2 regions of the Brucella sp. BE17 genome follow, and region 1 is predicted to be linked to the other one. Evidence: predicted binding sites of a transcription regulator. Region 1 holds the regulator's gene; the other holds the start of a gene.

Region 1 (5,607 bases):
ATCTCACGCGCAAGCCGGATAGCGGCCTTTGCTTCTTCAACCGAATGCATACGGCCCAGACGGCGCAGATCGGGATCGTTCAGCGCCTGAATGCCGAGCGAGACGCGATTGACACCCGCAGCACGATAGCCGCGAAAGCGTTCGGCTTCCACACTTGTCGGATTGGCTTCGAGCGTCACCTCGATATCGGGTGCCACCGACCAGCGCGCGGCAATACCATCGAGCAGGCTTGCCACCGTTTTGGGCTGCATCAAAGATGGTGTGCCGCCGCCCAGAAAAATGCTGGTGACGGTGCGTGGGCCTGTGCGGGCGCGTAAGCTATCCATTTCGCGGTTGAAGGCATCAGCAAAGCGGCTCTGATCTACCGGCTGATGACGGACATGGCTGTTAAAATCACAATAGGGGCATTTGGCGAGACAAAACGGCCAATGCACGTAAACACCAAACGCGCTTTCTCCATCACTACGAGCGATCGGCAGAATATCAGCCATGTCGTGGGATGGGGAAAAATGGTGGTTCATTCGGCAGCACTCGCCACGACGCCCAGTTTCTTCTCGGCGAAAAGCTTGAAGGCACGCGCACGATGCGAAAGTGCAGACGCGTCACCCGGCGTCCAGCCGTGCTTTTCATCCGCGCTCATTTCGCCAAAGGTTTTTTCATAACCGTCAGGCTGAAACACAGGATCATACCCAAAGCCGATATCGCCACGTGGTGGCCAAATGAGCGTGCCTTCGGCTTCGCCGCGGAAGTATTCCGCCTCACCGTCTGGCCATGCAAGACAAATCACCGACACAAACCGCGCCTTGCGCTTTTCTTTCGTGGTAGCGCCCTTTTCGCGCAACAGGTCTTCGACCTTCTGCATCGCCATGGCGAAATCGCGGCTGCCGCTTTCTGTTTCCGCCCAGTCTGCGGTATAGACACCGGGATCACCATCAAGTGCATCGACCATCAGGCCAGAGTCATCCGACAATGACGGCAGACCCGTGGCTTTTGCCGCCGCAAGCGCCTTGATATAGGCGTTTTGCTCGAAAGTCGTGCCGGTTTCGTCCGGCTCGGGCAGACCAAGCGCTGCAACCGAGCTGACTTCAAAACCGAAAGGGCCGATCAGCCCGTCGAATTCGCGCAACTTGCCGGCATTGTGCGAAGCCACGATAAGCTTGCCTTTTTCAAGTTCTCTCATCTTAGTTCCATAATTTGGGTTCGGCGAATTCCAGCGAATTTCCGGAAGGATCGCGAATATAGATCGAACGCGCGCCGTTGGGCCATTCGAAATCAGATTCAATTGAAATGCCATGCTTTTGCAGATGCGCGCACCAGTTTTCAATTTCCGTGCGCTCGGCAGCAAAACAGGCATGTCCCGGTCCGCTTGTACCATGGGTCGGCACCGGCAGCGCGTCACTTTCTGGCGGCTTCAGGGTTTCTTCCGCCTTAAACAGCAGCAATATGCCATCCCCACAGCGAAAGAACGCATTGCGATCACTGGATTTCCCGACCGGCTCCAGCCCCAGAATATCGCCATAAAAGCGGATCGCCTCGGCAATATCGCGGACGTAAAGCGCGGTTTCAAGAATACGGGTCGCTTGCATGATCGGACCTCTCCTGACGAGCATTAAATCAAAGCGGATGGAGCGGCGCCTTCTCTATCAGGCGCCCTCTACTATCAGGCGACAGCCATCTTCTGCAAGGATACGAGGCGATTGATGCCACCGCGCGCCAGTTGCAGCAAATTAGAAAACTCTTCTTCCGAAAATGGCTCACCTTCGGCGGTGCCCTGAATTTCGACAATGCCGCCTGAGCCGGTCATAACGAAATTGCTGTCGGTCTGGGCAGCCGAATCTTCCACGTAATCGAGATCGAGAACAGCCTCGCCCTCATAAATACCGCAGGAAATGGCGGCGACATGGTCTTTCAACACTTTTTCCACACGCACCATCTGCCGTGATTCCATCCAGCGCAGGCAATCATGCAGCGCCACCCACCCACCGGTGATCGCCGCCGTGCGCGTGCCACCATCGGCCTGAATGACATCGCAATCGACCGTAATCTGGAATTCGCCCAAAGCCTGCATATCAACAACGGCGCGCAACGAGCGTCCGATCAGGCGCTGAATTTCCTGCGTGCGTCCGCCCTGCTTGCCGCTTGCCGCTTCGCGGCGCATGCGATCACCGGTCGAGCGCGGCAACATGCCGTATTCGGCTGTCACCCAGCCCTTGCCGGAATTTCGCATCCAGCCCGGCACTTTTTCCTCGAGGCTTGCCGTGCACAGCACATGCGTGTCGCCGAACTTGACCAGACAAGAGCCTTCCGCATGTTTGGAGATGCCGCGCTCGAAAGATACGGCACGCATTTCGTCAGCGCTACGCTTGGATGGACGCATTTAACAATTCCTCAAATTCAGTTTTCCGTGCGGCTTTTTAGGCCGGGACGCCGCAAATAGAAAGGGATTTCATCGCGCCTGGCACTTTCACGGGTGCCAAAGCCTTTGACGCCCGCCACGACAAGCTTATATTCAGGTTCCGTTTAGAAAGCACATTTGATCCGCCATGATGAAAACGCCAGAACATCAGCTTCTTAATTCGCTCGACCAGCGCTCGCGCGAAATTTTTCGGCTGATCGTCGAAAGCTACCTCAATGACGGCGATCCTGTCGGCTCACGCAACCTGTCGCGACTGGTGCCGCACACGCTGTCCCCCGCCACCATCCGCAATGTGATGAGCGATCTCGAACATCTGGGCCTCATCTATGCACCGCATATCTCAGCGGGGCGTCTGCCAACGCATATTGGCCTGCGCTTTTTCGTTGATGCCTTTCTGGAAGTGGGCGATTTGCCGCCCGGTGAACGCTCTTCCATCGAAGCGCAGGTGCGGGCGGCTGGCAATGGCAACTCGGTCGAAAGCCTGTTGACTGAAGCAAGTCAGGTCTTATCTGGCCTCTCACGCGGTGCCGGGCTTGTTCTCGCGACAAAAGCCGAAGGCGCCCTCAAGCATATTGAATTCGTGCGCCTTGAGCCGACACGCGCGCTTGCCGTGCTGGTGATGCAAAATGGCGATGTCGAAAATCGTGTCATCGACCTCCCCGCCGGTATTTCCACCTCGCAACTGATCGAAGCCTCGAATTTTCTCAATGCTCATATTCATGGGCAAACCCTGTCGGAAACCCGTAATGCACTCAAATCGCTTATGGAAGAAACGAGGCGCGAACTCGATGCGCTTTCGCAGGCCTTAGTCGAACAAGGGCTTGCGGTGTGGAGTGGCGCAGGAGCAGATCAGCCGGCGCGATTGATTGTACGTGGGCGCGCCAATCTATTGGAAAACATCAACGCGCAGGAAGATATCGAGCGCCTGCGCCACCTGTTCGATGATCTGGAAACCAAGGATGGCATGGTGCAATTGCTTGACCTTGCCGAAACCGGCTCCGGTGTGCGCATTTTTATCGGCTCGGAAAACAAGCTGTTTTCACTTTCCGGATCATCGCTGGTGGTCGCACCCTATCGCGACAGCGAGCAACGGGTGATCGGCGCGCTCGGCGTGATCGGCCCGACACGGTTGAATTATGCCCGTATCGTGCCGATGGTGGATTATACCGCCCAGATCGTCTCACGGCTGCTGCGTTAGGTTTGTGTTTCTATGCATGCCTTTATCACAAAACCAGTTCCCACTTTTGGGCGACACGCTTGAGGAAATGTCAGACTTGACGGGGTAACCGAAATTAAGCCTTGATTTTAAAGGCGCGAAACTCGATATCCGAGCCCACGTACTATTCACGTATTATTCAAGACGGAAGCAGTATTATGACCGACGACAAGAACAAGCCTCAAAACCCCGATCTTGAGCAACGCGACATCAATAATCCGAAGGATCGCGAGGCGCTGAGCCGCGCTGCCAACGATTTTCTGAAAAGCCGTAAGGCGGAAGCGCGTGCGGAAGTCGCAGAAGACGAGATCGAAGCGGAAATCGACGACACCGCAAACCGCCTTATCGCGCTGGAAGCCGATAATCGCGAGCTGAAAGACCAGCTTCTGCGCGTTGCCGCCGAAATGGAAAATCTACGCAAGCGTACGCAGCGCGATGTGCAGGATGCACGCACTTATGCAGTGACCAATTTCGCCCGCGACATGCTTTCGGTTTCCGACAATCTACGCCGTGCGCTCGACGCGATCCCCGCTGACGCCGGTGAAAGCGATGCCAATTTGAAATCACTGGCCGAAGGTGTGGAAATCACAGAGCGCGGTCTCTTGCAGACGCTCGAACGCCATGGTGTGAAAAAGCTTGAACCGGAAGGCGAGAAATTCGACCCGAATTTCCATCAGGCCATGTTCGAGGTCCCCAATGCCGATCTTCCCAACAACACTGTGGTGCAGGTCGTTCAAGCCGGGTTCGCCATTGCCGACCGCGTTCTGCGCCCGGCCATGGTCGGTGTTTCCAAGGGCGGACCGAAGGTCGTAGCCGACACGCCTGCCAGTGAGCAAAGCGAAGATCAGAACTGATCTTTTTAGCATTTCTAATGGCCTGATTTTCAAGCGGTGGAGCATTCCACCGCTTTTTCTACAACAGTAGCATCCCATCGGGGTGCTTGAAGAAGGTGCGGTGTGAACATTTCCGATTGGGCCAATTTTGCCGGTGTTTTCATTTTTGCAGCAACCGGCGCGCTGGCCGCATCACGCCGTCAGCTTGATATTATCGGCTTTGTCTTTCTCGCCAACATTACCGGCATTGGCGGCGGCACAATACGCGATCTCATTCTGGGCGATGCGCCGGTGTTCTGGGTAAAGGAGCCTGCCTACCTTCTCGCCGCAACATCAGCCGCCATTCTTGTCTATTTCACAGCCCACCGGGTCGAGTCGCGCTATCGTGTGCTTTTGTGGTGCGATGCAATCGGCATGTCTGCCTATAGCGTCATGGGGGCTGCCAAGGGGCTCGCGCTTGGCTTCAGTCCGTGGGTTGCTCTGGTGACCGGCATTTTCACGGCGACACTCGGCGGCATCTTGCGCGACATGGTCGCTGGCGAGCCATCCGTTCTCATGCGCCGCGAAATCTATGTTTCAGCAGCCCTTGCTGGGGCCTGCGTCTATGTCGTGCTGGAAAGCACCACCACGATCAATCCGATCATCAGCGCCGTCAGCGCAGGCTCGATTGCTTTTCTGGTCCGCGGGGGCGCGCTTGCATTCGGCTGGAATCTGCCGGTTTATAAAAGCCGACCCGGTCGCACCGAAGCTGAACTCAAGCGCGACCAGATCGTACGGGACAACGATTAAATCAGGCCAGTCCCGCCTGCTTGGCTGCATCTTTGAGGCTTGCCTGTGGGCGAGGGCCCATCTGCTGAATGATGATGCCCGCCGCCAGAGCGCCAAGCTCTGCGCATTCTTTGAGCGGACGCTCCTGTGTCAGACCTGAGAGAAATCCCGCGGCAAAGAGATCGCCCGCGCCGGTCGTATCGATCAGCTCTTCGATCTCAATGGCCGGAACTTCGATGGTCTCATCGGGCGTTATGACAACGGCTCCCTTTTCCGAACGCGTAATGACCGAAAGCGCGCAATCCATGCGCATTGCAGCAATTGCCGTTTCCAGAGATTCAGTCTTGTAAAGCGACTTGGCCTCTTCTTCATTA
Region 2 (5,607 bases), on a different replicon from region 1:
GGTGAAGGGCTGCTCGACAATGGCATCAAAACCCATCTGCTGCAAAATCGCGGCCTTCTCAGTCGCGCCTGTGAGGCGGTCTATGGGTTCGTCGGGGCGAAAGAAGCTGCGCGGATGCGGCTCGAAGGTAAGCACGACCGCAGGCAATCCGTCTTTATGAGCAATCTCAAGTGCCGATTCGAGAACCGCCTGATGACCGCGATGAACGCCATCGAAATTGCCGATTGCCACAACGCAATTATGCAGATGCTGCGGCAACGCATCGGCGCCCGAAAAGCGCTGAAAGACGGAGTTATTGATCCCGGATTGTACCATTGGGTGCCTGATCGTGCCTGTGGTCCAAAAATATCAGACGAGCGCCTGAAGGGTTGCAACAGGACGATGCCCGTGTTTTTCAAGAAAAGCGTTCATCTTTTCAAAATTTACGATCCCCTCACTCGTATAGTCTGCGGCATGAATGCCACCGGAGATATAAAGCACATCCAGACCGAAAGCGGCAGCGCCTTTTACATCGGTGAGCACGCCGTCTCCAATCCCAAGAATACGGTTCTTGTCAATTGTACCGCCACGCACCTCTTCTGCCGCCTCAAGGGCTGCTTCATAAATGGGGCGGTGTGGTTTTCCGGCAATCAGCGTACGACCGCCAAGTTGGCTGTAATCGCGCGCCAGAGCACCGGCACACCAAATGAGGCGCGCACCGCGCTCGACCATAATGTCGGGATTCGCACATATGAACGGCAGATTACGTGACCTCAGGCGCTGCAGGAGTTCGGCATAATCTTCCGGCGCTTCCACCTCATCATCAAAAAGTCCGGTGCAAACGATACCTGCAGCTTCGAATTCCTCGACCAATTCTACACCCAGTCCGTCATAGATCGACAACTCACGCTCGTTACCAATGTGGAACACCTTGCGCGGACCTTCCGCGATCAGATCGCGGGTCACATCGCCGGAAGTGACAACGCGGTCATAGGCATCTTCGGGCACGCCCAAAAGAAGCATCTGTGCTTCCACGCCCGGATGCGGACGCGGCGAATTAGTGACGAGGATAACCGTAACGCCCTGTGCACGCGCGCGCTTCAAGGCCTCCACGGCTGCCGGATAAGCGGCAACGCCATTATGCACCACACCCCAGACGTCGCAGAAAAGCACGTCATACTGGCCGGTCAGTTCATCAAGGCGTTCAAGCTTATTCATCATCTTCCTCTTGCATAGTCTCAAGTCTGCGTGTCCTGCCGACGGTACGCGCCCATGTAGAGCATTTTGCCACCAAATGGAAATATCCGAAGCCCTATAATGTAATTATGACACGCCGATTTGCTTGCAGTCGGGCAAATTTCGACAAATTCTGGGCCCAAGCGCCGACTTTTAAGACTGTGAAAACCATATACTCATCGGACCGTGCGTCCTACTCTTGATTCCAGAAAGCCAGTCCCCACATCCGCCCCTTGGCCTGAAAAACCGAGAGGTTCAAAGCGGTGAAAATTATCCATCATCCGCCTGTCAAAATCCTCAGGCAATCTTGACAAGTCCGCAGTCACATTCTATCTCAGAGCCACGTTAGCACTCTGGCAAAGAGAGTGCTAACAGCGCGGATCAGTCTGATCCGCTTCACAGGGTTCAACGTCTATAACACCAAGGGTTCATACCATGGCTGATATCAAGTTCCGCCCGCTTCATGACCGCGTCGTCGTTCGTCGCGTTGAGTCGGAAGCCAAGACTGCCGGTGGCATCATCATTCCGGACACCGCCAAGGAAAAGCCGCAGGAAGGCGAAATCGTCGCTGCCGGTTCCGGCGCTCGCGATGAGAGCGGCAAGCTTGTTGCTCTCGACGTCAAGGCTGGCGATCGCGTTCTGTTCGGCAAGTGGTCGGGCACCGAAGTCAAGATCGGCGGCGAAGACCTGCTGATCATGAAGGAATCCGATATTCTTGGCATTATCGGCTAATCACTTCACCGGACCGGCATCAGCCGGTTTAGGCTTACCAATTTAAATATCTGACCGGGATATTCCCAGGAGTAGAGTAAAATGGCTGCTAAAGAAGTAAAATTCGGTCGCAATGCGCGCGAAAAGATGCTGCGCGGCGTCGATATCCTCGCTGACGCTGTAAAGGTAACGCTGGGCCCGAAAGGCCGTAACGTTGTTATCGACAAGTCGTTCGGCGCTCCGCGCATTACCAAGGACGGTGTGTCGGTTGCCAAGGAAATCGAACTGGAAGACAAGTTCGAAAACATGGGCGCACAGATGCTGCGCGAAGTGGCTTCCAAGACAAACGACACCGCTGGTGACGGCACCACGACCGCAACCGTTCTGGCTCAGGGTATCGTTCAGGAAGGTGCCAAGGCTGTTGCTGCCGGCATGAACCCGATGGATCTCAAGCGCGGTATCGATCTGGCTGTCAACGAAGTTGTTGCCGAGCTGCTCAAGAACGCCAAGAAGATCAATACGTCTGAAGAAGTTGCCCAGGTTGGCACCATCTCTGCCAATGGCGAAGTTGAAATCGGCAAGATGATCGCTGAAGCGATGCAGAAAGTCGGCAACGAAGGCGTCATCACGGTTGAAGAAGCCAAGACCGCTGAAACCGAACTCGAAGTCGTTGAAGGCATGCAGTTCGACCGTGGCTACCTGTCGCCTTACTTCGTCACCAATCCCGACAAGATGATTGCTGACCTCGAAGACGCTTACATCCTTCTGCACGAAAAGAAGCTTTCCAACCTTCAGGCTCTCCTGCCGGTTCTCGAAGCTGTCGTTCAGACCTCCAAGCCACTCGTCATCATCGCTGAAGACGTCGAAGGTGAAGCTCTTGCAACGCTCGTCGTCAACAAGCTGCGTGGCGGCCTGAAAATTGCTGCAGTCAAGGCTCCGGGCTTCGGCGATCGCCGCAAGGCTATGCTCGAAGACATCGCGATCCTCACCGGCGGTCAGGTCATTTCCGAAGACCTCGGCATCAAGCTGGAAAGCGTCACGCTTGACATGCTGGGCCGCGCCAAGAAGGTTGCGATCTCCAAGGAAAACACCACGATCGTCGACGGTGCAGGCCAGAAGGCCGAGATCAACGCCCGCGTTGGCCAGATCAAGCAGCAGATCGAAGAAACCACTTCGGACTATGATCGTGAAAAGCTTCAGGAACGTCTTGCCAAGCTGGCTGGCGGTGTTGCCGTGATCCGCGTTGGCGGTGCAACGGAAGTTGAAGTGAAGGAAAAGAAGGATCGCGTTGACGATGCTCTGAACGCAACCCGCGCGGCTGTTGAAGAAGGCATCGTTGCAGGTGGTGGTACCGCTCTGCTACGCGCTTCTGCAAAAATTTCCGCCAAGGGCATCAATGCCGATCAGGAAGCTGGAATCAACATCGTTCGTCGCGCCCTGCAGACTCCTGCTCGCCAGATCACGACCAATGCTGGTGAAGAAGCTTCCGTTATCGTTGGCAAGATCCTTGAAAACGCTTCGGAAACCTACGGCTACAACACGGCAACTGGCGAATATGGCGACCTGATCAAGTCTGGCGTCGTCGATCCGGTCAAGGTTGTGCGCACGGCGCTGCAGAATGCAGCATCGGTTGCTGGTCTCCTGATCACCACCGAAGCCATGATCGCAGAGCTTCCGAAGAAGGACGCTGCTCCTGCTGGCATGCCTGGCGGCATGGGCGGCATGGGCGGCATGGATTTCTAAGAAATCCATAAAGCTCGCCCATGAGTTAAAATGCCTGCACCGCCTTGCGGTGCGGGTGGCGGCATGGATTTCTAAGAAATCCAACAGTCTTGAAATTGAGAAAGGCGGCCAATGGCCGCCTTTTTCATTGTGTAACTATTTGTGATTTATGGAAAATTTACCTTTTGGGCGCTTTGCGTGAATTTAGGTTTCAATTTAGCATCTTCTGATTGACTTGATGGAACCACTTGTGGTCAATCACACTTATCGAGATGGACTTCCTGTTTGCCCCCGCACCCTGGAAGTCCTGTCTTGGGCAACAGGAAAGGCAGACTTTGGTCTGCCTTTCCAATTAACATCGAAGTTTATTCGAAAGCCGCCGCGCTCCAGATTACGTTGGGTGGTGGTCAGCATTTTTTGGGAAATACAGTTGACGGTCCGGCGCAGCGCATTGAACCGCATGGGACCGTTACCAAGATAACTGACAACCAGCACGGTCTACCTACCCGCATTTCACCGAGGCTGCCAAGAATATGCTCGATCGGCTTGTCTGGTGGGGCAAGGCGCTCAAAGCCGCACGCGGCAACTAAACCCTGTCAGGCCGGAACGGGTCCCGTTCCGGCTCGCTGTCGCCGAAAACGCGGTTCAAACATGTCTTGACGCTCGACGGAGATAAAAAATCTGCGTCGGGAGTCCAATAATCAGCACAACGAGAAGAGAACCGAGAGCCAGTTTTAAAATTGGGGAGTCTGGATCGCTTGCAATTGGATGTCCGTCCGGCACGCGCCGCAAAGTTTCCGAGACACTGGGGACCATCAACAGAAACACACTCAAAGTCAGAAAAACCGTCTCAAGATATTTGCGGGCGCGTCCCAGAAATGCAACCTGTTCCACTCCGTAACCGGCGATCAGCAAAAGCAGCGTTACAGCGCCGATAATGCTGCTGAGCGGTGACTTGGCGACCAGAAAAACCGTAATGCATCCAAACATCATACCGGTGAAATACATAAGACCGGGCCTTGAGCGCGGGACGATGCGCCCATAGCGGGCAAGCATGTAGATTGCAGCGGGGATGGCCGGGAGGCTGCCCAGAGTATGTAGCCATCCCAGGGGCGATATTCCAAACATCAAATTACCTCTTATTGATCGGCGCGCATGTAGGTTTGTCCGCCTGTAATCGCCGTCTCCTCTTGAGAAGGCGACGTATCAGCCAAATTCCTACATCATAGCGTTCATTCTATTTGTCTCAATAATGTTTATTGCGATAATTAATAAATGCATAGGCGCCGCCCATTGTCCATAATGATTGTCGCAATAATTAATTTTGTGATAGAAAGTCCCTATGGACAGTTATATCCCGCTTGAGAACCAACTTTGTTTCTCGATTTATTCGACTTCGCTTGCCATTAATCGTTTGTACAAGCCTCTGCTTGACGAGCTTGGCATCACCTACCCTCAGTATCTGGTGTTGAACGTTCTCTGGGAAGAGGACGGACGCAGTATCAGCACAATCGCTCAGCGTATCGCTCTGGAGCCAAGCACGATCACGCCTCTGGTCAAAAGACTGGAAGCAGCAGGTTTGGTTCAAAGGATTCGCAGCGCAGAAGACGAGAGAACCGTGCACGTCAGATTGACCCAACGGGGGCGTGCTCTGCGCGAAGAGAGCCGCTGCCTTGGTGAAGCCTTGTTTGTCAAGGCGCACATGCCAGTCGATGACATGATCGCGCTCAACCGGGAGATACGCCGCTTATATAGCGCTCTTACGTTGGAGCAGAACGCTGAAAGCGCTAGTTCCGACTTGCCGTTACCGTGATCCGCCCTATGATTGTCGAAAACCGCATTGCGCTCCCGCGCGCCTGATTTCAACAAAGCAGAATGGACAAACCATGCGCAAGGAACTGCCAATCGCCACCGCCCCCAAAGATGGCCGCAAGATCACCGTTGTCTGGACCGACGATG

What was found. The regulator HrcA, encoded in region 1, represses chaperone genes, less so after heat shock. The targets are predictions, from matches to a motif close to GTTAGCACTCNCNNNNNGNGAGTGCTAAC.
Positions count from the first base shown of each region.
Region 2: groES (co-chaperone GroES) is a predicted target of HrcA. The motif match lies at 1,560-1,588, and genes of this name have one in related genera.

Region 1 covers NZ_CP154467.1:2,233,010-2,238,616, reverse strand. Annotated here, with positions in the region: gene hemW (radical SAM family heme chaperone HemW) at 1-521, opposite strand, end outside; gene rdgB (RdgB/HAM1 family non-canonical purine NTP pyrophosphatase) at 518-1,180, opposite strand; gene AAIB41_RS10815 (VOC family protein) at 1,182-1,586, opposite strand; gene rph (ribonuclease PH) at 1,661-2,377, opposite strand; gene hrcA (heat-inducible transcriptional repressor HrcA) at 2,544-3,614, shown strand; gene grpE (nucleotide exchange factor GrpE) at 3,791-4,486, shown strand; gene AAIB41_RS10795 (trimeric intracellular cation channel family protein) at 4,589-5,254, shown strand; gene AAIB41_RS10790 (adenosine kinase) at 5,256-5,607, opposite strand, start outside.
Region 2 covers NZ_CP154468.1:777,097-782,703, forward strand. Annotated here, with positions in the region: gene AAIB41_RS14905 (bifunctional riboflavin kinase/FAD synthetase) at 1-300, opposite strand, end outside; gene AAIB41_RS14910 (TIGR01459 family HAD-type hydrolase) at 349-1,197, opposite strand; gene groES (co-chaperone GroES) at 1,651-1,947, shown strand; gene groL (chaperonin GroEL) at 2,029-3,669, shown strand; partial or broken gene AAIB41_RS14925 (winged helix-turn-helix transcriptional regulator) at 4,021-4,146, opposite strand; gene AAIB41_RS14930 (hypothetical protein) at 4,294-4,776, opposite strand; gene AAIB41_RS14935 (MarR family transcriptional regulator) at 4,991-5,461, shown strand; gene AAIB41_RS14940 (hypothetical protein) at 5,535-5,607, shown strand, end outside.